One region of the Arthrobacter sp. FX8 genome, then DNA from elsewhere that is predicted to be linked to it. Evidence: riboswitches for the same ligand, from Rfam matches in the RefSeq annotation. Region 1 holds a riboswitch; each other region holds the start of a gene.
The links. A riboswitch is a leader RNA that binds a small molecule or an ion and turns the genes downstream of it on or off. The one in region 1 is predicted to bind thiamine pyrophosphate.
Positions count from the first base shown of each region.

Region 2: linked by a shared signal. The riboswitch ahead of thiC (phosphomethylpyrimidine synthase ThiC) and the one ahead of OUO20_RS15770 (ECF transporter S component) in region 1 are both predicted to bind thiamine pyrophosphate.
Region 3: linked by a shared signal. The riboswitch ahead of thiD (bifunctional hydroxymethylpyrimidine kinase/phosphomethylpyrimidine kinase) and the one ahead of OUO20_RS15770 (ECF transporter S component) in region 1 are both predicted to bind thiamine pyrophosphate.

Region 1 is NZ_CP113505.1:3,366,471-3,373,423, forward strand. It holds gene OUO20_RS15755 (UDP-N-acetylglucosamine 1-carboxyvinyltransferase) at 1-126, opposite strand, end outside; partial or broken gene OUO20_RS15760 (energy-coupling factor transporter transmembrane component T family protein) at 244-1,043, opposite strand; gene OUO20_RS15765 (ABC transporter ATP-binding protein) at 1,040-2,590, opposite strand; gene OUO20_RS15770 (ECF transporter S component) at 2,590-3,213, opposite strand; TPP riboswitch at 3,280-3,420, opposite strand; gene OUO20_RS15775 (heme-degrading domain-containing protein) at 3,505-4,047, shown strand; gene OUO20_RS15780 (iron-containing redox enzyme family protein) at 4,208-5,260, shown strand; gene OUO20_RS15785 (CDGSH iron-sulfur domain-containing protein) at 5,316-5,531, shown strand; gene OUO20_RS15790 (DUF4235 domain-containing protein) at 5,651-5,914, shown strand; partial or broken gene mnhG (monovalent cation/H(+) antiporter subunit G) at 5,924-6,327, opposite strand; gene OUO20_RS15800 (monovalent cation/H+ antiporter complex subunit F) at 6,317-6,592, opposite strand; gene OUO20_RS15805 (Na+/H+ antiporter subunit E) at 6,592-6,953, opposite strand, start outside.
Region 2 is NZ_CP113505.1:1,891,459-1,898,411, reverse strand. It holds partial or broken gene OUO20_RS08715 (glucose-6-phosphate dehydrogenase) at 1-924, opposite strand, end outside; gene ffh (signal recognition particle protein) at 1,009-2,592, shown strand; partial or broken gene OUO20_RS08705 (alpha/beta fold hydrolase) at 2,694-3,427, shown strand; gene thiC (phosphomethylpyrimidine synthase ThiC) at 3,424-5,265, opposite strand; TPP riboswitch at 5,261-5,368, opposite strand; gene OUO20_RS08695 (amidohydrolase family protein) at 5,448-6,530, shown strand; gene OUO20_RS08690 (VOC family protein) at 6,630-6,953, shown strand, end outside.
Region 3 is NZ_CP113505.1:1,802,991-1,809,943, reverse strand. It holds gene ndk (nucleoside-diphosphate kinase) at 1-180, shown strand, start outside; gene OUO20_RS08255 (vitamin K epoxide reductase family protein) at 244-912, opposite strand; gene OUO20_RS08250 (ribonuclease E/G) at 1,351-4,791, shown strand; TPP riboswitch at 4,941-5,038, shown strand; gene thiD (bifunctional hydroxymethylpyrimidine kinase/phosphomethylpyrimidine kinase) at 5,046-6,566, shown strand; gene rplU (50S ribosomal protein L21) at 6,830-6,953, shown strand, end outside.

The sequences.
Region 1 (6,953 bases):
CTCCATCCGGGCAACGGCGCTCTGGCTGGTGCCGAGCTCGGCGGCCAACTGGCCCTGGGTCCAGCCCTTCTCGCTCCGGGCATCCCTCAACATGGCGGCAACGTGCTCAGCGGTCTCCTGCGTCATACCCGCAAATATATCATAAATGAGTTAGGCGGGCCCTGATCGGGCACTGGTACGGGGCATCGGGGAAGCCTCTACCCACTGCATGCGATAGGAATCACCTGGGCCGGACCGCCAACATCAACTGCCCAGCCACACCATGTTCCAGGTCCCGGCGGCCAGGGCAGCAAATAGCGCGAGGCCGGCCACCAGGACACCGCCGGCCACCACCCCAAGGTCCAGCGCGCTGAACGTGGATTCCCGGGCCCAGGTCCGGTTGCCGCCGCCGAAACCGCGGGCTTCCATGGTCACAGCAAGCCTGGACGCGCGGCGGATGGCCTGTACCAGCAGCCCGAAACTCTGGCCCAGCGTGGCCTTCACCCGCTGGGCCACGCTGCCGCGCGAACCCACGCCGCGCGCACGCCGGGCCATCCCGATGGTCTGCCATTCTTCAGCCATGAGCCCCACCAGGCGCATCGCGGCGAGCGTTCCCAGGACAAAGCGGTGCGGCAGGCGCGCCTTCTGCGCCAGCGCGTCGGCAAGGTCCGTGGGATCGGTGCAGCTCATCAGGAGCACGGCCGGAAGGGCGATCGCAAAGCCGCGCAGGAGGAAGCCGATGCCCAGCTGCAGGGAACCTTCGCTCATGGACCAGATCCCGGCGTCGAGCAGGATCCGGCCGCTGTCCGGGGCCAGGATGGAGGTGCTCCAGCCCCCACGGCAGCGGCAAGGATCAGCGGCCAGCCGCGCTGCCACAGCAGGGACAGGGTGAGCCCGGCCAGGGGAAAGAGCAGAAGCTCAAAGACCAGGGCCACGGACGCCGAAACCCAGTCGATGGACAGCGCCAGGACGGCGGTGATCAGCAGGACGGCAGCGAACTTGCTTAGTGGATTGGCGCGGACCAGGAGGGCATGGTTGCCGCCCAGGGTGAGTTGCTGCCTCATGGCGCCACCGCTTCCGCCGCGGCCATCCGCAGTTCGGCCCCGCCCAAGGCCTGGGTGAATTCGGCGTCATGGGTCACGGACACCACGGCAGTGCCGGCATCCAGGAGCTCGGACAGGAAGGACGCCAGCTCGGCCCAGGTGTTGGCGTCCTGCCCGAACGTGGGTTCATCCAGGACCAGGACCTGCGGGCTGGCGGCAAGGACGGTGGCCACGGACAGCCGCCGCTTCTCGCCACCGGAGAGCGTGTAGGGGTTGGCGTCCACCAGCGCGGTGAGCCGCAGCCGCTCCAGCAGTTCGTCCACCCGATCCCCGCCGTGGCCCAGGTGCCGGGGGCCGAACAGCAGTTCGTCAAGCACCTTGCCGGTCACGAACTGGTGCTCCGGCTCCTGGAACACCGTCCCCACTCGGGAAATCAGCTGATCCGCCTTCCACCGGTACGGGTCAATGCCGGCACCGCGGCTCAGGTCCATGGTGGCGGAGACCTTTCCGGACACCGGTTCCAGCAGCCCTGCCAGGGTCAGGGCGAAAGTGGACTTACCGGCGCCGTTGGGACCCGTCACGGCGAGCGCCTGCCCGGCGCGCACCTGCGCGGCCAGGCCTTCCTGGACCGGCGACGGCGGGATCTTCCTTAAGCCCTTGCGTCGGGGACGTTCGCGGGAGACTGCCAACTGTTCGGCTGCGAGCAGGAGGTTTCCCGTGCCGGGGGCCGGGACCACCGCCCGGGCACGGGTTGCCGGGACGTAGCCGGGGACCCACACACCGGCGGCGGCCAGCATGGCCCGCGCCTCCGTGAGCACCCGGTCCGGCGGCCCGTCCAGGAGTACGGCAGGATCCGCGGCGGAGCCCGGCTGCAGGACCACGATCCGGTCCACCAGGTCCTTCCACACGGACACCCGGTGCTCCACCACCACCAGCGTGGCCCCGGTCTTGTCCAGGCACCGCGCCACGGCATCGCGGACCTCCAGCACGCCGTCCGGGTCCAGGTTGGCGGTTGGCTCATCCAGGAGGATCAGGCCCGGGCGCATGGCCAGGATGCCGGCCAGCGCCAGGCGCTGCTTTTGCCCGCCGGACAGGGCCGACGTCGGGTGGTCCAGCGGCAGGTGGGACAGTCCGACGTCGGCAAGCGCCTCGTGCACGCGCGCCCAGATTGCTTCCCGTGGGACGGCAAGGTTTTCGGCACCGAAGGCGACGTCGTCCCCCACCCGCGACAGGACCACCTGCGTCTCGGGGTCCTGCTGCATAAGTCCGGCGCGCCCGCGCTGGGCGCGGGGCACGGCGCCGTCAACCAGCAGCGAACCCGACTCGTCGGCGTCCCCCGCCTCGCCGCCGTCGTCGTTGATGTCCCCCAGCACCCCTGCGAGCGCGTGCAGGAGCGTGGACTTCCCGGCACCCGAGGGGCCGAGCAGGAGCACCCGCTCCCCCGGGCTGATGTCCAGGTCAAGCGCATGGACGGCAGGCTTGGCCCTGCCGGCGTGCCGCCACCCCCAGCCCCGGGCTGTGACGGCGGCAGGGCGGACGGTGCCGCCGTCACGCTGGGCTGGTGCCATCAGGAGAAGACAGGCTCCGTGGCGGCCTTGCGCGAAGCGAAGGAGCTCAGCACGCCCGTACGCGCCAGGCCGCGCGTGGCCAGCCAGGACAGGGCGCCGGCGAGAATGGCGCCGGAGAGGGTGGTCAGCACGATGTACGCCAGCTTGTCCGCACCGGAGTAGGCGATGTTCCAGCCCCACGGTGCGAACGAGTCATTCAGTCCGCAGAAGAATCCAGCCGCGGCGCCTGCCAGCAGGGAGACGGGCAGGTTGAACTTGCGGTAGACGAAGATGGCGAAGATGATTTCCGCGCCGAGGCCCTGGATGAAGCCGGAGAAGAGGACCGAGGCACCGTACTGGGAACCCATGAGGAGTTCCCCGGTGGCGGCCACGGTTTCACAGAACAGGGCGGCCCCGGGCTTGCGGATGATCAGCATTCCCAGCACGCCGGGAATCATCCAGCCGCCCGCCAGCAGCCCGGTCAGGGGCGGGTAGGCGGCATTCATGGGGGCAGAAAGCGCGGCTGCTCCCTGGTCCCACGCCCAGAAAATGACGCCGCCCGCAATGGCCACCAGCGCGGCGACCACGATGTCCACGACGCGCCAGGACTTACTGGTGGTCTTCTTGATTGCTGCAGTACTCATGTGATCCTCCTGGGAAACAGGAGGGGAAAGTGGACCCGGCTGACGGCTGTTGCCGTGCAGCCGCGGCACTTTGAGAACTCGACTCCCTTGCGCCGGTACTAACCGGATCAGGTTCGAGGGTCTGCGGCTGTCCGCACTCTCAGCGCCCACCTGCGGTGCCCGGCTTGTGCCAGGATGTCCGACGGCGGCGCTCCCCTGTCGTTATTAGTGGTGCTTTTGGATGGGTAAGGCTTTTGAACTGCCCTTCCGGGCGTGGTCAAGTTTACACCTGGCGGGGGTAGATTGAGGGCCATGAGCGCCATTCCACCGGATGTGACCGGATTCGATCCTGATTCCGCCGACGCCCAGCTGGAGGGGTCGCTGGAAGCGTCGATCGCCCGCATCGAGGCGGAGGTCCGGGAGCTCCAGTTCCCCGGCTTTTCGCTGGATGACGCGTTGAACCTGGGCCTGCTCCTGGTGGAGCTGGGCAAGGAGCGGTCCCTTCCCATAGCCATCGACATCACCAAGGGCGAGCAGGTCCTGTTCCACGTCGCGCTCCCGGGCGCCACGCCGGACAACGGGCACTGGATCCGCGCCAAGCAGCGCACTGCCGCCCGGTACGAGGTGCCGTCGCTTTTGGTGGGGCTGCGGGGCCGGCTGGGCGGCGGCCGGATCGAGGACAACGCCTGGTTCGACCAATCCCGGTATGCAGCCCATGGCGGCGCCTTTCCGATCTACGTCACCGGCGTGGGCGCCGTGGCCACGGTCGCCGTCTCCGGGTTGCCGCAGCTGCAGGACCATGACCTGGTGGTTGAGGCGCTGCGCGACATCCTGGGGTCGTCGCTGCGGGATTAGGCGCCGGTTGACCTGCAGCCAACAGGAAGCCTGCTTAGCTTTTATTAGTAATCATGCTTACTATATTGGTTCGCGGGTTTCGAGGAGGACAGGGCATGGGAGTCACCATGGGCGGTCCCGCGTTCGTTCCCGTCACCAGCGCGGCAGACCAAGGAGCACCATGAGAATCCCGGAATCCAGAGGCCCCCTCAGCAACGCCCTGTTCGCACTCCTTGCGCAGGCTCCGGCCGAAGCCGGGACGGGGCTGGACGGGCTGTACCACCTGGCGGCAGGGCAGGTGGCCGGCACTAGTGACATCATCGGCGACGAGGACATCCAGCTGGCCCTCTTCTGCCTCTACGAGCTCCACTATTCCGGCCTGGCCGGCGTCTCCGACGACTGGGAGTGGGAGCCGGCGTTAATCCGGGTCCGGCAGCTGGTCGAGGCACCGTTTGAGGCAGCCCTCCGTGCCGCCGCGCACCGGGCCGCCGCAGACTTCGAACTGCCTGCCGGTGCCCTGACCAGCGACCAGGTAGCCGACGTCCTGTTCGGCCTCGCAGCCACGGACACCGGGCCCAGCGTCTCCCGCTACGTCGCCAGGAAGGCGGGCCTGGACCAGCTCCGGGAGTTCCTGATCCACAAGTCCATGTACCAGCTGAAGGAAGCCGACCCGCACACGTGGGCCATTCCGCGGCTCAGCGGACGGCCCAAGGCGGCCCTGGTGGAAATCCAGGCGGATGAATACGGCGGCGGCCGCCCCGAGCGCATGCACAGCGCGCTGTTCGCCCGGACCATGCGCGGTTTGGGCCTCGACGTCAGCTACGGCGCGTACGTGGATGCCGTCCCCGCCGTCTCCCTCGCGTCCGTCAACCTCATGTCGCTGTGCGGCCTGAACCGGCGGCTCCGGGGTGCCATCACCGGCCACCTGGCGATCTACGAGATGACCTCCTCCCAGCCCAACCGGTTCTACGGCAACGGATTCCGCCGGCACGGGTTCGGCGCGGACGTCACCCACTACTTCGATGAGCATGTGGAGGCCGACGCCGTCCACGAGCAGATCGCAGGCCGGGACCTCGCCGGCGGCCTCGTCGAAGCCGAACCGGAACTCCTCGCGGACGTCCTGTTTGGGGCCACTGCCGCCATGGCCCTCGACGGCCGGCTGTCCGCCCATCTGATGTCCTCATGGGAAGCCGGGGCATCATCGCTGCGGGCGGCCGTGCCGGCGGCAGCATGACTAAGACGAAAGCGGTGCAGGCATGAAACCCGGACAGCACGGAACAGGATCGGACATGGACCAGGAATCCGCCGCGGGCTCCATCGTGGTCTGCCCGGACGGGCCCCTGATCGTCAGGGGTGATTTCGAGATCGTCACCCCATCCGGGGACGCGGTGCCCCGCGACCGCAGGACTGTTGCGTTGTGCCGCTGCGGCGCCTCGGCCATCAAGCCCTACTGCGACGGCACGCACAAGATGATCAAGTTCCGCACCGAGCCGCCCGCGAAGTAGTCCAACAAGCCATTTAGTCCAACAACCGGCCTGCAGCACGCCACGGCCTTGCCCGGACCGGCACGGGCGTACGGCTAGGCTGGAGGCAGTCCGTTTTCCGCCCGCAAGGAGTAATAGGAATGAACCTTTTCATCAAGCTGCTCGGAACCGGGGTGAGCCTCGGCGCAGGCCTGGCCGGCACCAAGCTGGTCAACACCATCTGGGAGAAGACCACCGGGCAGAAAGCCCCCACCGGCAAGAACGAGGATGTCCCCACCAGCCTGCGTTCGGCGTTGACCTTCGCGCTGATCTCGGCGTCCGTCAGCGCCATCATCCAGGTGCTGGCCAACCGCGGCACCCAGCGCGCCATCACCCGCTTCGCCAAGTCGCAGGACATCGTCTAGCTCCCGGCATTACCCGCCGCCGTCGGGGCTGTCTTTCCGGGCAGCCTCGGCGGCGGCTTTTGCACCACGGCCTCCAGCTCGTCGGCCGTGAGCAGCTCCCGGTGCAGGTGCTTGGTGCGGTACCCCGCGCGGCCCACCATGTGCGCGGACACCGGTACGGTGAGCAGCTGGAAGATCCAGGCCACCACCAGGACGGGCCATACCCACCACGTCCGCATCTGCAGTCCAATAGCCGCCAGCAGCAGGAACAGGCCCAGGACCTGCGGTTTGGTGGCCGCGTGCATGCGGCTCAGCAGGTCGGGGAAGCGGAGCAGGCCGATGGCGGCGCCCAGGGACATGAGCGCCCCCACCACCATGAATACTGCCGAGACGGCGTCGATCCAGCCGTCGGGACCGGACAAGTCAGGATTCATCGGGCTTCACCCTTCGGTCCGCCACAAAACGGGCCACGGTGACGGACCCGATGAAGCCGATGATGGAAATGGCCACCACCAGCATGAGGTTGTTCAGGTGCCGGTTCACGGCCATGTCGATGCACAGGGCTCCGGCCAGGATGGCCAGGAGGACGTCGGCCGCCAGCACCCGGTCCAGCAATGACGGGCCGCGGGCGATCCGCATGATGGCACCGGCCGCAGCAAGCGAGAAGATGACGGCTGTAACAGCCAGGACAACATGCATCACGTGGCGGCCTCCATTCGGACGGCTTCGAGTTCCTCCGGGCTGCCCATGATGCGGATCAGGCCGGCCTCGATGGACCGGACTTCGTTCCGCAGGCCCTCCACGTCCTGCTTGGAGGCGATGTTGAGCGCGTGCAGGTAGAGGGTGGATGTGGAGCGGTCCACCTCGACCACCAGGGACCCCGGGATCAGGGAGATCACGTGGCCGGTGGCGGTGACGATCAGGTCCTGGTGGCTGCGCAGCCCCACCGCAACGACGGCGTTGGTCACCTTGGGGCCGCGGACCGTGGCCAGGTACAGCACCTGGGCGCTGGCCACCACCACTTTGCCCACGAAGGCAAGCGCGAAGGGAACCGCGTAAA
Region 2 (6,953 bases), 1.5 Mb from region 1:
GGTTTCGGTTCCCTTTCCGGGATCCACGCCTTCCTCCTTGGCGTAGTCCGGGACGTCCTTGCCTGCCACGGAACCGGCGGTGTAGCGGGCCCTGCGCGTTGAGCCAGTGAAGGGGGCACTGACGCTGCTGGCCCGCAGGACGGTGGAGACGGCGTCGCGGAGGTCGCGCTCGCCGATGGTGGCCGGAGGTTCGATGGCCATGATCGCCATGACCTGCAGGAGGTGGCTCTGGATCATATCCCGGAGGGCGCCGGCGCCGTCGTAGTAGCGCGCTCGGCCTTCCAGGGCCAGGTCCTCATCGAAAAAGATCTCCACCTTTTCCACGTGCTGCCTGTTCCATACCGGCTCAAGGAAGTTGTTGGCGAACCGAAGGCCCAGGATGTTCAGGACGGTGGCCTTGCCCAGGAAATGGTCAACCCGGTGGATATGGTCTTCGGGGACCAGCCGTGCCAGGGTCCGGTTCAGCGACCGGGCCGATTCCTCGCTGAAGCCGAAGGGCTTCTCCATTACCAGGCGGGTGCCTTCCGGAACCTCTTCCGGCTGGAGCGTCTCGCATGCCTGCTGGCTGATCCGGGGCGGCAACGCAAAGTAAACGGCCACCGGGCCTTCCAGCCCCGCGAGCAGGGCGGCCAGGGCACCCTTGGCCGTGACGTCCACCTGGTGGTACGCCGTCTCCTTCTGCAGCAGCTCGAGGGCGTCCTTTCCGGAACTGTCTGCCGCGCCGGCTGCAGCAGCGAACGATGCCTGGACCCGCTCCCGCCATTGTTCCGGCGTCCACGGATCCGAGCCTGCCCCCACCAGGGTGAGGCCCTCCGCGCGGCCTGCGGCAACGAGCCGCGCCAGGCCGGGCAGGAGGAGCCGGCCGGTGAGGTCGCCCGAGGCGCCGAGGATGAGCAGGGTCTTCACAGTCGTTTGGCTCGTCATTTTGCCAGCATGCCACCTACCGGGCCTGACTTGATACCCTAGATAGTCGAGTCCCGATCATCCACTGAAAGAAGTGCACGTCGCGTGTTCAATTCACTCTCTGACCGGTTGACAGCAACCTTCAAGAATCTCCGCGGTAAAGGCAGGCTCACCGAGGCCGACGTCGATGCCACCGTCCGGGAGATCCGCCGCGCGCTTCTGGACGCCGATGTTGCCGTTCCCGTTGTGCGTGAGTTCACTGGCCGGGTCCGTGAACGCGCCCTGGGTGCCGAGGTCTCTGCGGCACTGAACCCCGGCCAGCAGATCGTCAAGATCGTCAATGAGGAACTCGTCGAGATCCTGGGCGGCGAAACCCGGCGGATCCGGCTGGCCAAGAACGGCCCCACCGTCATCATGCTCGCCGGCCTCCAGGGTGCCGGCAAGACCACCCTTGCGGGCAAGCTGTCCAAGTGGCTGAAGGCCCAGGGGCACAGCCCCATGCTGGTGGCCTGCGACCTGCAGCGCCCTAACGCCGTCACCCAGCTCCAGGTGGTGGGCCAGCGGGCAAAGGTCCCCGTCTTCGCCCCGCACCCGGGTGCCACCTCCACCGAGCTGGACCAGCCCGCCGGCGACCCCGTCGCCGTCGCCCGCGCCGGCGTCGAGGAAGCACGCCAGAAGCTGCACGACGTCGTCATCGTTGACACGGCCGGCCGCTTGGGCGTGGACGCCGACATGATGGAACAGGCGCGCCAGATCCGCCGTGCCATCGTGCCCAACGAAGTCCTGTTCGTGATCGACTCCATGATCGGCCAGGACGCCGTGAACACGGCCCTCGCCTTCGACGAAGGCGTGAACTTCACGGGCATCGTGCTGTCCAAGCTCGACGGCGACGCCCGAGGCGGTGCCGCTCTTTCAGTCGCGTCGGTCACCGGCAAGCCGGTCATGTTCGCCTCCACCGGCGAAGGCCTGGACGATTTCGAACTCTTCCACCCGGACCGGATGGCCTCGCGCATCCTGGATATGGGCGACATCCTCACCCTCATCGAACAGGCCGAAAAGGCCTGGGACAAGGATGAGGCCGCCCGGATGGCGAAGAAGTTCGCCGACCAGGAAGACTTCACCCTCGAGGACTTCCTGGCCCAGATGCAGCAGATCCGCAACATGGGCTCCATGAAGAAGATGCTCATGATGATGCCGGGTGCACAGAACATCCGGCAGCAGCTGGAGCAGTTCGACGAGCGCGAGATCGACCGCGTCGAGGCAATCGTCCGCTCCATGACACCGCACGAGCGGCTGGCGCCGAAGATCATCAACGGTTCACGGCGGGCACGCATCGCCCGTGGTTCCGGCGTCCACGTCTCCGAGGTCAACGGCCTGCTGGAGCGCTTCGCCCAGGCCCAGAAGATGATGAAGAAGATGGCCCAGGGCGGCATGCCGGGAATGCCGGGGATGCCTGGCCTGCCCGGCGCCGGCGGCGGTGCCCGGAAGAACGCCAAGAACGCGCCCAAGAAGAAGGCAAAGTCCGGCAACCCGGCCAAGGCTGCCCAGGAGCGCAAGGAAGCGGAAGCCCGCCGTGCCAACGCCGCCAAGGCGCTGCCTACGGGCGCCGCCTTCGGCCAGCAGGGCGGGGACTTCGACCCGTCCCAGCTGAACCTCCCCAAGGGCTTCGACAAGTTCCTGGGCAAGTAGCAGTTCCCCGGCAACGCAGCGCCGGGTGTCGTTTTGACCTCTCAGAACGACACCTGGCGCTGCTTGCTTGGGATGTCAGTGCCGTGGAATAGGGTTGGGACATGTTCAAGCAGAGGGTAGTGTTCGTGCACGGCGCCGGAACCTTCGGTGCCGCCGCGTGGCCGCGCCAGCACGGCATGGCACTGTCCTATGACGCCCTGTTCCTCCGCCGCCATGGCTTTGACGTCCTCGCGGAGCCACTGGAGTCGTCCTTCGCGGAGGACACCGCCATCATCCTGCGCTCCCTTGCCGATGACGGCCGCGGCGCCGCCGGCGGGCATGTGGTGGCGCACTCCCAGGGGGCGATCGCGGCCATGATGGCCGCCGTCGAACGTCCGGACCTGGTCTTCTCATTGACGCTGGTGGAACCGGCCTGCCTCTCCCTGACAGCGGAACTCCCGGCCACTGCCGCCCACATCAGCCTCATGCAGCCCCTCTTCGACGTGCGCCACCAGCTCAGCGACGAAGACTTCCAGCGCGAATTCGTCCGGCGGGTCTTCGCCACCGACCTCCAGCAGCCCGCCACCACGGAAGAAAAAGGTCCGCCCGCAGGCTGCGGCTCCAGGCCCCGTCATGGGAGGCGCCGCTGCACATTGTTCCCGGGGTGCCCACGCTGGTGCTGACCGGTGGGTGGGAACCGCTCTACGAGGAAATCGCCGGGTACCTCCGGGAGACCGGTGCCCTGCACCGCGTTGCCGCGGGAGGACACCGGCCCCATGACTCCCCGGACGGGGACCGGGCCATCCGGCAGTTCATCAGCCAGGTCAGCCGGAGCCAGCCGGCCCGCGCGTCCTAGCTGTCAGCAGGCACCCGCAGTTCCGGCAGGTAGACCTTGCCGCCGGCGGCAAGGAATTCCTCGCTCTTCCCGCGCATCCCGGCCGCAGCATCGGCCAGTGCCGCCTGCGCCTCCGCGGAACCAAATTCGTCGCGGATGTCCTGGCTGATCCGCATGGAGCAAAACTTGGGCCCGCACATCGAACAGAAGTGCGCCGTCTTGGCAGGCTCAGCCGGCAGCGTCTCGTCGTGGAACGCCTCAGCCGTCACCGGGTCCAGGGACAGTGCGAACTGGTCCCGCCAGCGGAATTCGAACCGCGCCTTGGACAAGGCGTCGTCCCGTTCATGCGCCCCCGGGTGCCCCTTGGCCAGGTCCGCCGCGTGCGCGGCGATCTTGTAGGTGATCACGCCGGTCTTCACGTCGTCCTTGTTGGGCAGGCCCAGGTGTTCCTTCGGGGTGACGTAGCACAGCATCGCGGTGCCGTAACGGGCAATCTCGGTGGCACCAATCGCTGAGGTGATGTGGTCATAGCCCGGAGCAACATCTGTCACCAGCGGGCCCAGGGTGTAAAACGGGGCCCCCTTGCAGAGTTCCTGCTGCCGCTCGACGTTTTCCCGGACCAGGTGGAAGGGAACGTGGCCGGGCCCCTCCACCATGACCTGAACGTCGTACTCCCACGCGCGCTGGGTGAGCTCGGCGAGCGTGTCCAGTTCCGCGAACTGGGCGGCGTCGTTGGCGTCCGCCGTCGAACCGGGGCGCAAACCGTCGCCCAGGGAGAAGGCAACGTCGTACTTCGCGAAGATCCCGCACAGCTCATCGAAGTGCGTGTAGAGGAAGTTCTCCTGGTGGTGGGCCAGGCACCAGCCGGCCATGATGGAGCCGCCGCGGGACACAATGCCCGTCACCCGGTTGGCGGTCAGCGGGACATAGCGAAGCAGCACGCCGGCGTGGATGGTCATGTAGTCCACGCCCTGCTCGCATTGTTCAATGACGGTGTCCCGGAAGATTTCCCAGGTCAGCGCGTTGGCCTCGCCGTTGACTTTCTCCAGGGCCTGGTAGATCGGCACGGTGCCGATAGGGACGGGGGAGTTGCGGATGATCCACTCCCGCGTGGTGTGGATGTCGTCGCCGGTGGACAGGTCCATAACGGTGTCGGCGCCCCATTGCGTGGCCCACTGGAGCTTGTCCACCTCCTCCGCGATGGAACTCGTCACGGCCGAGTTTCCGATGTTGGCGTTGATCTTCACCAGGAAGGCCTTGCCGATGATCATCGGCTCGGACTCCGGATGGTTGATGTTGTTCGGAATGATGGCGCGGCCGGCGGCCAGTTCGCTCCGGACCAGTTCCACATCGCAGTTCTCGCGCAGCGCCACGAAGCGCATCTCCTGCGTGATGACGCCCTGCCGGGCATAGTGCATCTGGGTCACCGTCCGGCCGTCGACGGCGCGGCGGGGCACCGGCTGCGCGCCCTTCCACTCCGCGGAGGCGGCGCCGCGGCGGACGGCCGAGCGGCCGTCGTCGAGCAGGTTGCGTTCCCTGCCGCTGTAGGCCTCGGTGTCTCCGCGCGCCACGATCCACTCCGCGCGGAAGGGCTCCAGGCCGCGGACGGGGTCGCTTCCCGGCCCCGCCGTCCGGTAGGTCCGGAACGGTGCGTTCGGCTGGCCGTTGGGCGATGGCTCCAGGGCAATTTCCGTGACGGGTACCCGGATGCCGGACCCGGCGTCGTCGATATAGGCCAGCGAATGCGACGCCAGGGACCGGGTCACCTGGGACTGGTTCACCTGGGGCGTGGAGCCGGCTCCGGAATCCCCGGTGGACGGCAGGTGGGCAGGGTTCAACTGGGTGTTTTGCGTACTCAAGGGAATACTCACTTCCTTCGCCGGCATTACCCGGACAGGTTCAACGGTCGCAGGCTGCGTCAGCCCGATCTCAGCCCCTGCAAGGGCTCCCGTGTGGTCAGAGAAGAAGCTACCACAGGCCCCCGGAAGGGCGGTGTCACATTTGCGGGTGCTAGCCTGACCGGGCATCGAAAGGAAGCCCGATGGCAGACATCATCTACTTTCGCGGACCCGTCCTGGCCGCACCGGACCGGGTACGCCATGGACTCTGGTCGGTGGACGGCAAGCTCACGTTCAGCCGGCCCGCTGCCCCTCCGGCGCGGGAACTCGACGGCTGGGTGCTGCCGGGGTTCGTCGACGCCCACTGCCACATCGGCCTGGGTCCCGACGGCCCGGTGGAACCCGCCATTGCCCGGGAGCAGGCGCTGGCTGACCTCAACGCCGGAACCCTGCTGGTCCGCGACGCCGGCTCACCTGCCGATACCCGCTGGATGCAGGGCGGCCGGGACTTCCCGGTACTGATCCGTGCAGGACGGCATGTGGCCCGCACACGCCGCTACCTGCGCGGCTTCGCGGCGGAGGTCGAACCCGACGGGCTCGTGGAGGCCGTGCGGAAGCAAGCGCGCGACGGCGACGGCTGGGTCAAACTGGTGGGCGACTGGATCGACCGGAGCGCCGGCGACCTTGCGCCCTCCTTTCCTGCCGCCGTCGTGCGTGACGCTGTGCAGGCTGCCCATGATGAAGGTGCCCGGGTCACGGCACATTGCTTCGCCGAAGACACCCTGGACCAAATGCTGGACGCCGGCATTGACTGCATTGAGCACGCCACGGGGCTGCTGCCGCGCCACCTGCCCCGGTTCGTGGAGCAGGGCGTACCGATCGTGCCCACCCTCATCAACATCGCCACCTTTCCTGATATCGCGGAGCAGGCGGACGCAAAGTTTCCGCGCTACGCCGCCCACATGCGTGCCCTGTGGGAACGCAGGCTGGAACGGGTGGCGGAGGCCCATGCCGCCGGCGTCCGGATCTTTGCCGGCACGGACGCAGGCAGCGTGATCCGGCACGGCAGGATCGCAGATGAGATCCTCGCCCTGCACGGGGCCGGCCTGCCCATGCATGCGGCCCTGGATGCCGCCTGCTGGGCAGCGCGTGCGTGGCTGGGCGCTGACAACCTGGAGGAAGGCGCGCGGGCCGACGTCGTGGTGTGCCGGGACGACCCCCGGACCACCCCGGACACGATCACGGCGCTGGAGCACGTGGTGCTGGGCGGCCGCATCATCCGTTGAGTTATTTGGTTCCGCTACTTGGAATAAATTGAAGCTTCAAGTAATTTTAATATGTGACAGGCCGCCGAAGTGACGGCCTCCAACACAAGGAGCCTTCAAATGACCGACGCAGCCAGCAGCCAGGATCTTCTTCCTGCCGACCTCGCCATGGGCACGGTAATGCTCAAGGTGGGCGACATGAAGGTCATGACCGACTACTACCAGCGCGCACTGGGCCTGGAGGCGGTGGCGGAGCAGGACGGCGGGCTCTACCTGGGCAGGCTCGGCAGGCCGCTGGTCCACCTGGCGCCGGCCCCCGGGCTGCACCTTCCCGGCAGGGGAGAGGCCGGCCTGTTCCACACCGCCCTATTGTTCGAGGACCAGGCTTCCCTGGCGGCCACCATCGCCACGGCAGCCCAGTACGAACCCCGGTCCTTCACCGGC
Region 3 (6,953 bases), 1.6 Mb from region 1:
CGCGTCATTGAAGGGTTCCGGTCACTGGCCGGCACCACGGACCCCACGACCGCGGCCCCGGGCACCATTCGCGGCGACTTCGGCCGGGACTGGGGCCTGAAGGTCCAGCAGAACCTGGTGCACGGCTCCGACTCAACCGACTCCGCCGAGCGCGAGATCAAGATCTGGTTCCAGGGCTGACAGTCCAAGGACAGCAAAAGGCCCCTGGTTCTTCGGAACCAGGGGCCTTTTGCCGTCCGCAGCTCAGAAGCCTGACGTGCCCGCAAAGACCTGGATGAACGCGAAGAAGATGGTGGCGACGACGGCCACGTACAGCAGTGCCGTGATGATCCAGCCGGAATCACCCAGCACGCGGGCCGCCCCCGCGGGCATTGGGATCACTCCGGCCGTGATGTTCCTGATGGTGGTCCACACAAAGAGCGGAATCATGGCCGCCCAGACGATCATGCAGAACGGGCACAGGATGTGGATCGAATACAGGGCCTGGGACCACAGCCACACCACGAAGGCGAAGCCGAGCGTGACGCCCACCTGAAGCCCCATCCAGTACCACCGCGCGAACGCGGCACCGGACAGCAACGCCATGCCCACGGTTATGGTGACGGCGAACGCGACGATACCGATGAACATGTTGGGGAAACCGAACAGCGAACTCTGCCACGTCTGCATGACCTGGCCGCAGGAGATCCAGGGGTTCACGTCGCAGACGGTGGTGTGGTTGGGGTCCTTGAGGACTTCGAGCTTTTCCAGGACCAGGGTTCCGGAGGCAAGCCAGCCCACGATTCCGGTGATGACCAGCAGCCAGCCGAAGGGCCGGTTCCGGGCCATCCGCGGAACGCCTGCGGCCGCAGTGGCCTGCGGATCCGTGGCCCTTTCCGTTTCATGGGCGCTGACGGGGGAGATGCTGGGCATGGGTGTGGCGTCCTTTTCGTCCGGTGCTCCTGAGCCTGATTGTAACGCCGGCGGCTGGTGCCGCCACACAGGAATGGGAACGGAAGTGCCTGCCTCCGCGGCGATCCGGCGCGGGTATGAGAGAATGAACGTGGCTGGAAGCCGATCCACATTCGGACTCCGGTCCGGTGGTATGTTCCCAAGACCGCCAATGATGGGCAGGGCAGGCTTCGGATTCTTCCGGCACTCCCGCCACTCCATTGGGCGGCACCTGGTTGTGGCACGCAGAACAACGGGTTTTCAGAACATCCACCGGCTCCCACGGGCTGCCGCACCCCAATGACGGTGCGAACCTGGGAGTATCCACGTGACTTCTGTCAACGCCTGCGGGTTTTGACAATATGTGCCCCAATGGGTGCCGGATGTGGCGGTACGTCAGGGGCAGGAGTGTTGCCACATATGGACAATGATCAGGAACTGGCCGTTAACGATGATGCACCGGCTGCCGAGGCTGCTGCTGCACCCAAGAGGGCTGTACGTACCCGCCGGAAAACGGCTCCCAAGACCGAAGAAGCCGTGACGGATGCAGCGGCCACGGCGCCGGAGGCAGCCGCCCCTGAAGTAAGCGGCGACTCGCCGTCGGCGGAAGCCGCCGCGGCGACCAAGGCCCCGGCCCGCCGCACCCGCGCCCGCAGGAAAGCGGACGCCCCCGAACCCCTGCCCGCCTTCGCTGATGACGCAGAGGCAACCGCTGCCGCCGGCACTGCGCCTGTTGATGCTGCGTCCGTTGATGCCCCGGCACCGGCCGTGGCCGGTGAAGACGCTGCCGCAGCACCTGCTGCCACGGCGGACGCCGAAACCAAACCTGTTCGCCGCCGTCGGGTAGCCACCCGCAAGGCCGCGTCCCCGGCTGCCCCGCCCGCGGCGGAAGCCGCGGCAGCGGACGCCGTCGCTGCAGAACCAGCAATCCCGGAAGCCCCGGCACAGGCACCGGCCCGGGAGGAAGCTGCCGCCCAGGAAGCAGCTCCTGCGCAGGAGCAGCCCCAGGAACCCGTCGCGGCCGCCGAGGCTGCCGGAGCCCCCGGGCCTGCCCGGGAAACCCCCGCTGTGGCCAAGGAAGAGCACGCTGCGGTCAAGGAACAGACCGCCCCCGCCGCGGCCGCCAGCCCCTTTGGTTCCCTCTTCCTGGAGCCTGCATCGCCCACATCCGTGCTCTTCCAGGCCCCGGACCTCAGCACCGTGGTCCGTCCCGCAGCACCCGCCGTCGAGGAACCTGAAGAGGAAGAAACCGACGACGGCGACGATTCCTCCAGCCGCCGCCGGCGCCGCAGCCGCGGCCGCAGGGGCCGCAGCCGCGTCGGCGACAAGGCGGACGAGGACATCGAGGGTGGCAGCGCCGAGGCTGACGCCGAGGACGAGGCCGACGAGGACAGCGCCACACAAGCCGAGGACGGCGTGACGTCCCGCCGCCGCCGTCGCCGCCGCCGCGGTGACCAGGACCTGGAGCTGACCGGCGGGGAAGGCGACGACCCGCCCAACACGGTGACGAGGGTCCGTGCCCCGCGCGCGGTCAGTGAAGCGCCGGTCAACAACCGGGTCACCAGCGTCAAGGGCTCCACCCGCCTTGAGGCCAAGAAGCAGCGCCGCCGCGAATCCCGCGACACCGGCCGCCGCCGCACCGTCATCACCGAGGCCGAGTTCCTGGCCCGCCGCGAATCCGTGGACCGGCAGATGATCGTACGCCAGCGCGACGACAGAATCCAGATCGCCGTCCTTGAAGACGGTGTCCTGGCCGAGCATTTCGTATCCAAGACCCAGCAGGACTCGCTCATCGGCAACGTCTACCTGGGCAAGGTCCAGAACGTGCTGCCGTCAATGGAAGCTGCGTTCGTGGACATCGGGCGTGGCCGCAACGCCGTGCTGTACGCCGGTGAGGTCAACTGGGAAGCCGTCAACCTCGAAGGCAAGCAGCGCCGCATCGAGAACGCGCTCAAATCCGGCGACACCGTCCTGGTCCAGGTGACCAAGGATCCCGTCGGCCACAAGGGCGCCCGGCTGACCAGCCAGATCTCCCTTCCCGGCCGCTACCTGGTCTACGTGCCCGGCGGCTCCATGACCGGCATCTCCCGCAAGCTGCCCGACGTCGAACGCAACCGCCTCAAGCGCATCCTCAAGGACCGCCTGCCCGAGCACGCCGGCGTCATCGTCCGGACCGCCGCGGAAGGTGCCTCGGAAGAGGAACTGACGCACGACATCAACCGCCTGCGCGCCCAGTGGGAAGGCATCGAAAGCCAGTCCCAGTCCACCAAGATCCTGGCCCCGGAGCTGCTGTACGGCGAACCGGACCTGACCATCAAGGTGGTCCGGGACGTCTTCAACGAGGACTTCTCCAAACTGATCGTCTCCGGTGAGGAGGCCTGGGACACCATCGAGGCCTACGTCACGTACGTGGCGCCGGACCTGGTGGGCCGCCTCGAGAAGTGGACCAAGGACCAGGACATCTTCTCCGCCTGGCGCATCGACGAGCAGATCCACAAGGCCCTTGAGCGGAAGGTGTTCCTGCCCTCCGGCGGCTCCCTGGTCATCGACCGCACCGAGGCCATGACCGTGGTGGACGTCAACACCGGCAAGTTCACCGGCAGCGGCGGCAACCTCGAGGAAACCGTCACCAAGAACAACCTGGAAGCTGCCGAGGAAGTGGTGCGCCAGCTGCGGCTGCGCGACATCGGCGGCATCATCGTGATCGACTTCATCGACATGGTGCTCGAATCCAACCGCGACCTGGTCCTGCGCCGCCTGGTGGAATGCCTGGGCCGCGACCGGACCAAGCACCAGGTTGCCGAGGTCACGTCGCTGGGCCTGGTCCAGATGACCCGCAAGCGCATGGGGACGGGCCTGCTGGAAGTCTTCGGCGAGCAGTGTGAGGCCTGCGCCGGCCGGGGCGTAGTGACGCACGACGATCCCGTGGAGCACCGCCGCGCCAACATTGTGGCGGCCGAGCACCACGTCCAGCGCGCCGACAGCCGCCCCGAAGCCCGCGGGGAAGCCCACCGCCCCGAAGGGCAGCGGGCCGATGGCGGCCAGCCCGGAGTCCGTCCCGAGCGCAAACGGCGGCGGGGACGCGGCGGCCAGCAGCCCGAGGCTGCCCCGGCGCCTGCTGTCCACGTCCACACCGTCCTTCCGGACCCCACAGACGCAGAGCGGCACGCAAAGGCAGAGGCCACCCGGCTTGCCCTGGCGAACATCGCGGCTGCCGCCCATGCGGCCCACCTGCATGACGATGAGGTGGCAGCCACCCGGCAGGCACCGTCCGCCGAGCCTGCGCAGGCCCCTATTGAAGAGAAGCACGACGCCGATGGCCCGGCACGCCCCGCAGCTGTCCTGACCTTCGGCGGCGAGGAAGTCCCGCTTCCCTTCGTGGAGCACGCTGAGGACCAGCATCCCAGGCCCGCCCTCACGCTGGACCGGCTCGCGGAAGCCTTTGCCCACCTCGGCCAGCCGGCTTCCCCCGTGGAGAACGCGCCCGCCAAGGCCGCAGACACGGTGAAGCCGGCCGAACAGTCAGCGCCCAAACAGTCGGTGCCCGAACAGCAGCCCGGCGGGGGAGCGGAGGCGCGTGCCGCCGTGGAAGCTCCGGCGGAAAAGGACTACTCCGACCACACGCTGGAGCAGTCCCGGCAACGCAGGCCGCGGCGCCACCGCGCTGCCAGCCGTGCCCAGGGTGCCGCAAATGAAACCGTTGTCCAGCACCACGAGAACGTCCAGGCGACAGGCGCGGGGCACTCGCACGCAGCCAAGGCCCCGGACACCGCCAAAGCACAGCCCGCTGCGGCGGAGCCCGGCAAGCCGGCAGGGGAACCGATCATCCTCGGCGTCGGCGTCCCCGCCTCGGAGCTCTAAGCCAGGGCGCAGCCAACGCGCCACCCAGGAAGTCCCCGTCGTGCGGACTGTTCCCCCATGAATCCAGGGGGAACAGTCCACGGGCGGGGACTTCCTGCATGCGCGGGTGCTGTCACCTTTCCGCCGGGTACGCCCCAGCGGCTACTCTGGAACCCGACACGGGGTGCCGCGCAGAAGGCCGGCTGAGATCCACACCCGTTGAACCTGTCCGGCTAGTACCGGCGAAGGGATGTCTGTTGTCTTCGACCCTCTCCATGCCCCTGCCCACAGCGTCCGGCGTGGCCCCCGCGCTGCCTGGGGGCCGCGATGTCCCGCGCGTCCTCTCCATTGCAGGCTCCGACCCGTCCGGCGGGGCCGGGATCCAGGCGGACCTCAAAAGCATTGCCGCCCATGGCGGATACGGCATGGCCGCGATCACGGCACTCACGGCGCAAAACACCCGGGGCGTGCAGTCCGTCCACGTCCCGCCGGCCGGCTTCCTGGCCCAGCAGCTGGACGCGGTCAGTGACGACATCAGCATCGACGCCGTCAAGATCGGCATGCTGGGCGACGAGTCGGTGATCCGCACTGTCCGCCAGTGGCTCGGAAAGGCCCGTCCCGCCGTCGTGGTCCTGGACCCCGTCATGGTGGCCACCAGCGGCGACAGGCTGCTGAAAGAATCCGCCGAAGCCGCGCTCCGGGAACTGCTGCCCCTTGCCCACCTCATCACCCCCAACCTTCCCGAGCTCGCGCTGCTGCTGGGCACGGAGCCGGCGAAGGACTGGGACACCGCGCTGGACCAGGGCAGGCGCCTGGCGGAAGCCACCGGAGCCACCGTGCTGGTCAAGGGTGGCCACCTTTCAGGCCTCGACTGCCCGGATGCGCTGGTCAACACTTCGGGCCTCCTGGGGCCGGACGTGGTGGAAGTGCAGGGGAAGCGGGTTTCCACGCGGAACAGCCACGGGACGGGCTGTTCCCTGTCCTCTGCCATGGCAACAGTCCAGGCCCGTTTGGGCAATTGGGAGGCATCACTGCGAACGGTCAAGCCCTGGCTGGCCGGCGCACTTGAGAACTCCGGCCAATTGGAGGTGGGCCAGGGGAACGGCCCCGTACACCACTTCCACCACGTGCGGCCGGTCCTGGAGGAGGGCGGCTTCGCGGCCCGGTTGTGGTCGGAAGCCCAACAGGACCTGGCGGACATCTACGCACTGGACTTCATCCACGGCCTGGCGTCCGGAGACCTTCCGGAGAAGGACTTTGCCTACTACCTGGCGCAGGATGCCCTCTACCTGAACGGCTACTCCAGGGTGCTGGCACGGGCCAGCGCGCTGGCCCCCTCGGAGGCCGAGCAGCTTTTCTGGGCCGGATCCGCGCAGCAGTGCCTTGAGGTGGAATCGGAACTCCACCGCTCGTGGCTCAGCACCCGCCCGGCCCCGAAGGGCCTGGGCCCCGTCACCAAGTCATACGTGGACCACCTCACGGCAGCGTCGGCGTCGGGCAGCTATGCCGTCCTCGCCGCCGCCGTGCTTCCCTGCTTCTGGCTCTACGCCGAAGTCGGCGGGAAGCTCCACGCCCGGTTCCTGGCCTCGGGCGAACCGGACGGCCATGCCTACGCGGCCTGGCTCCGGACGTACGCCGACGAGGGCTTCGCCGAAGCAACCCGCAAAGCCATCGCCATCGTGGATGCAGCCGGACGGACCGCGCCGGACCATGAGAGGGCGGCGATGGTGACGGCGTTCAAGCAGTCCTGCCGCCTGGAAGTGGAGTTCTTCGACGCGCCGAGGCTGCATTCCTGACCCCCGCGGGCCGGGCCCGGCTATGATGGTGGAGCACGGTTGCGGCGGTTCCTGCCGGGCTGTGGTTACTACCACAGCCGGCCCGCCTGAACCAGCCTCATTTGCGGCCGAAGATGGATTTAGCGTATTCTTGATCTTCGGTGCTTACGCCAACACTTGGGTTACGACCCCACGGCGTTGAGGCACAGCGAGAAACCAAGCTTTTAGCAAGTCGGTTCCGCACGCAAATTTTGTAATAAACGTCGAGAGAAGTGAGTTCCCAAGTGGTGTACGCGATTGTCCGCGCAGGCGGCCGCCAAGAGAAGGTTTCCGTTGGAGACTTCGTTACCCTGAACCGCGTCGCCGGTGGAGCCGGCAGCACCATTGAGCTGCCCGCACTGCTCCTGG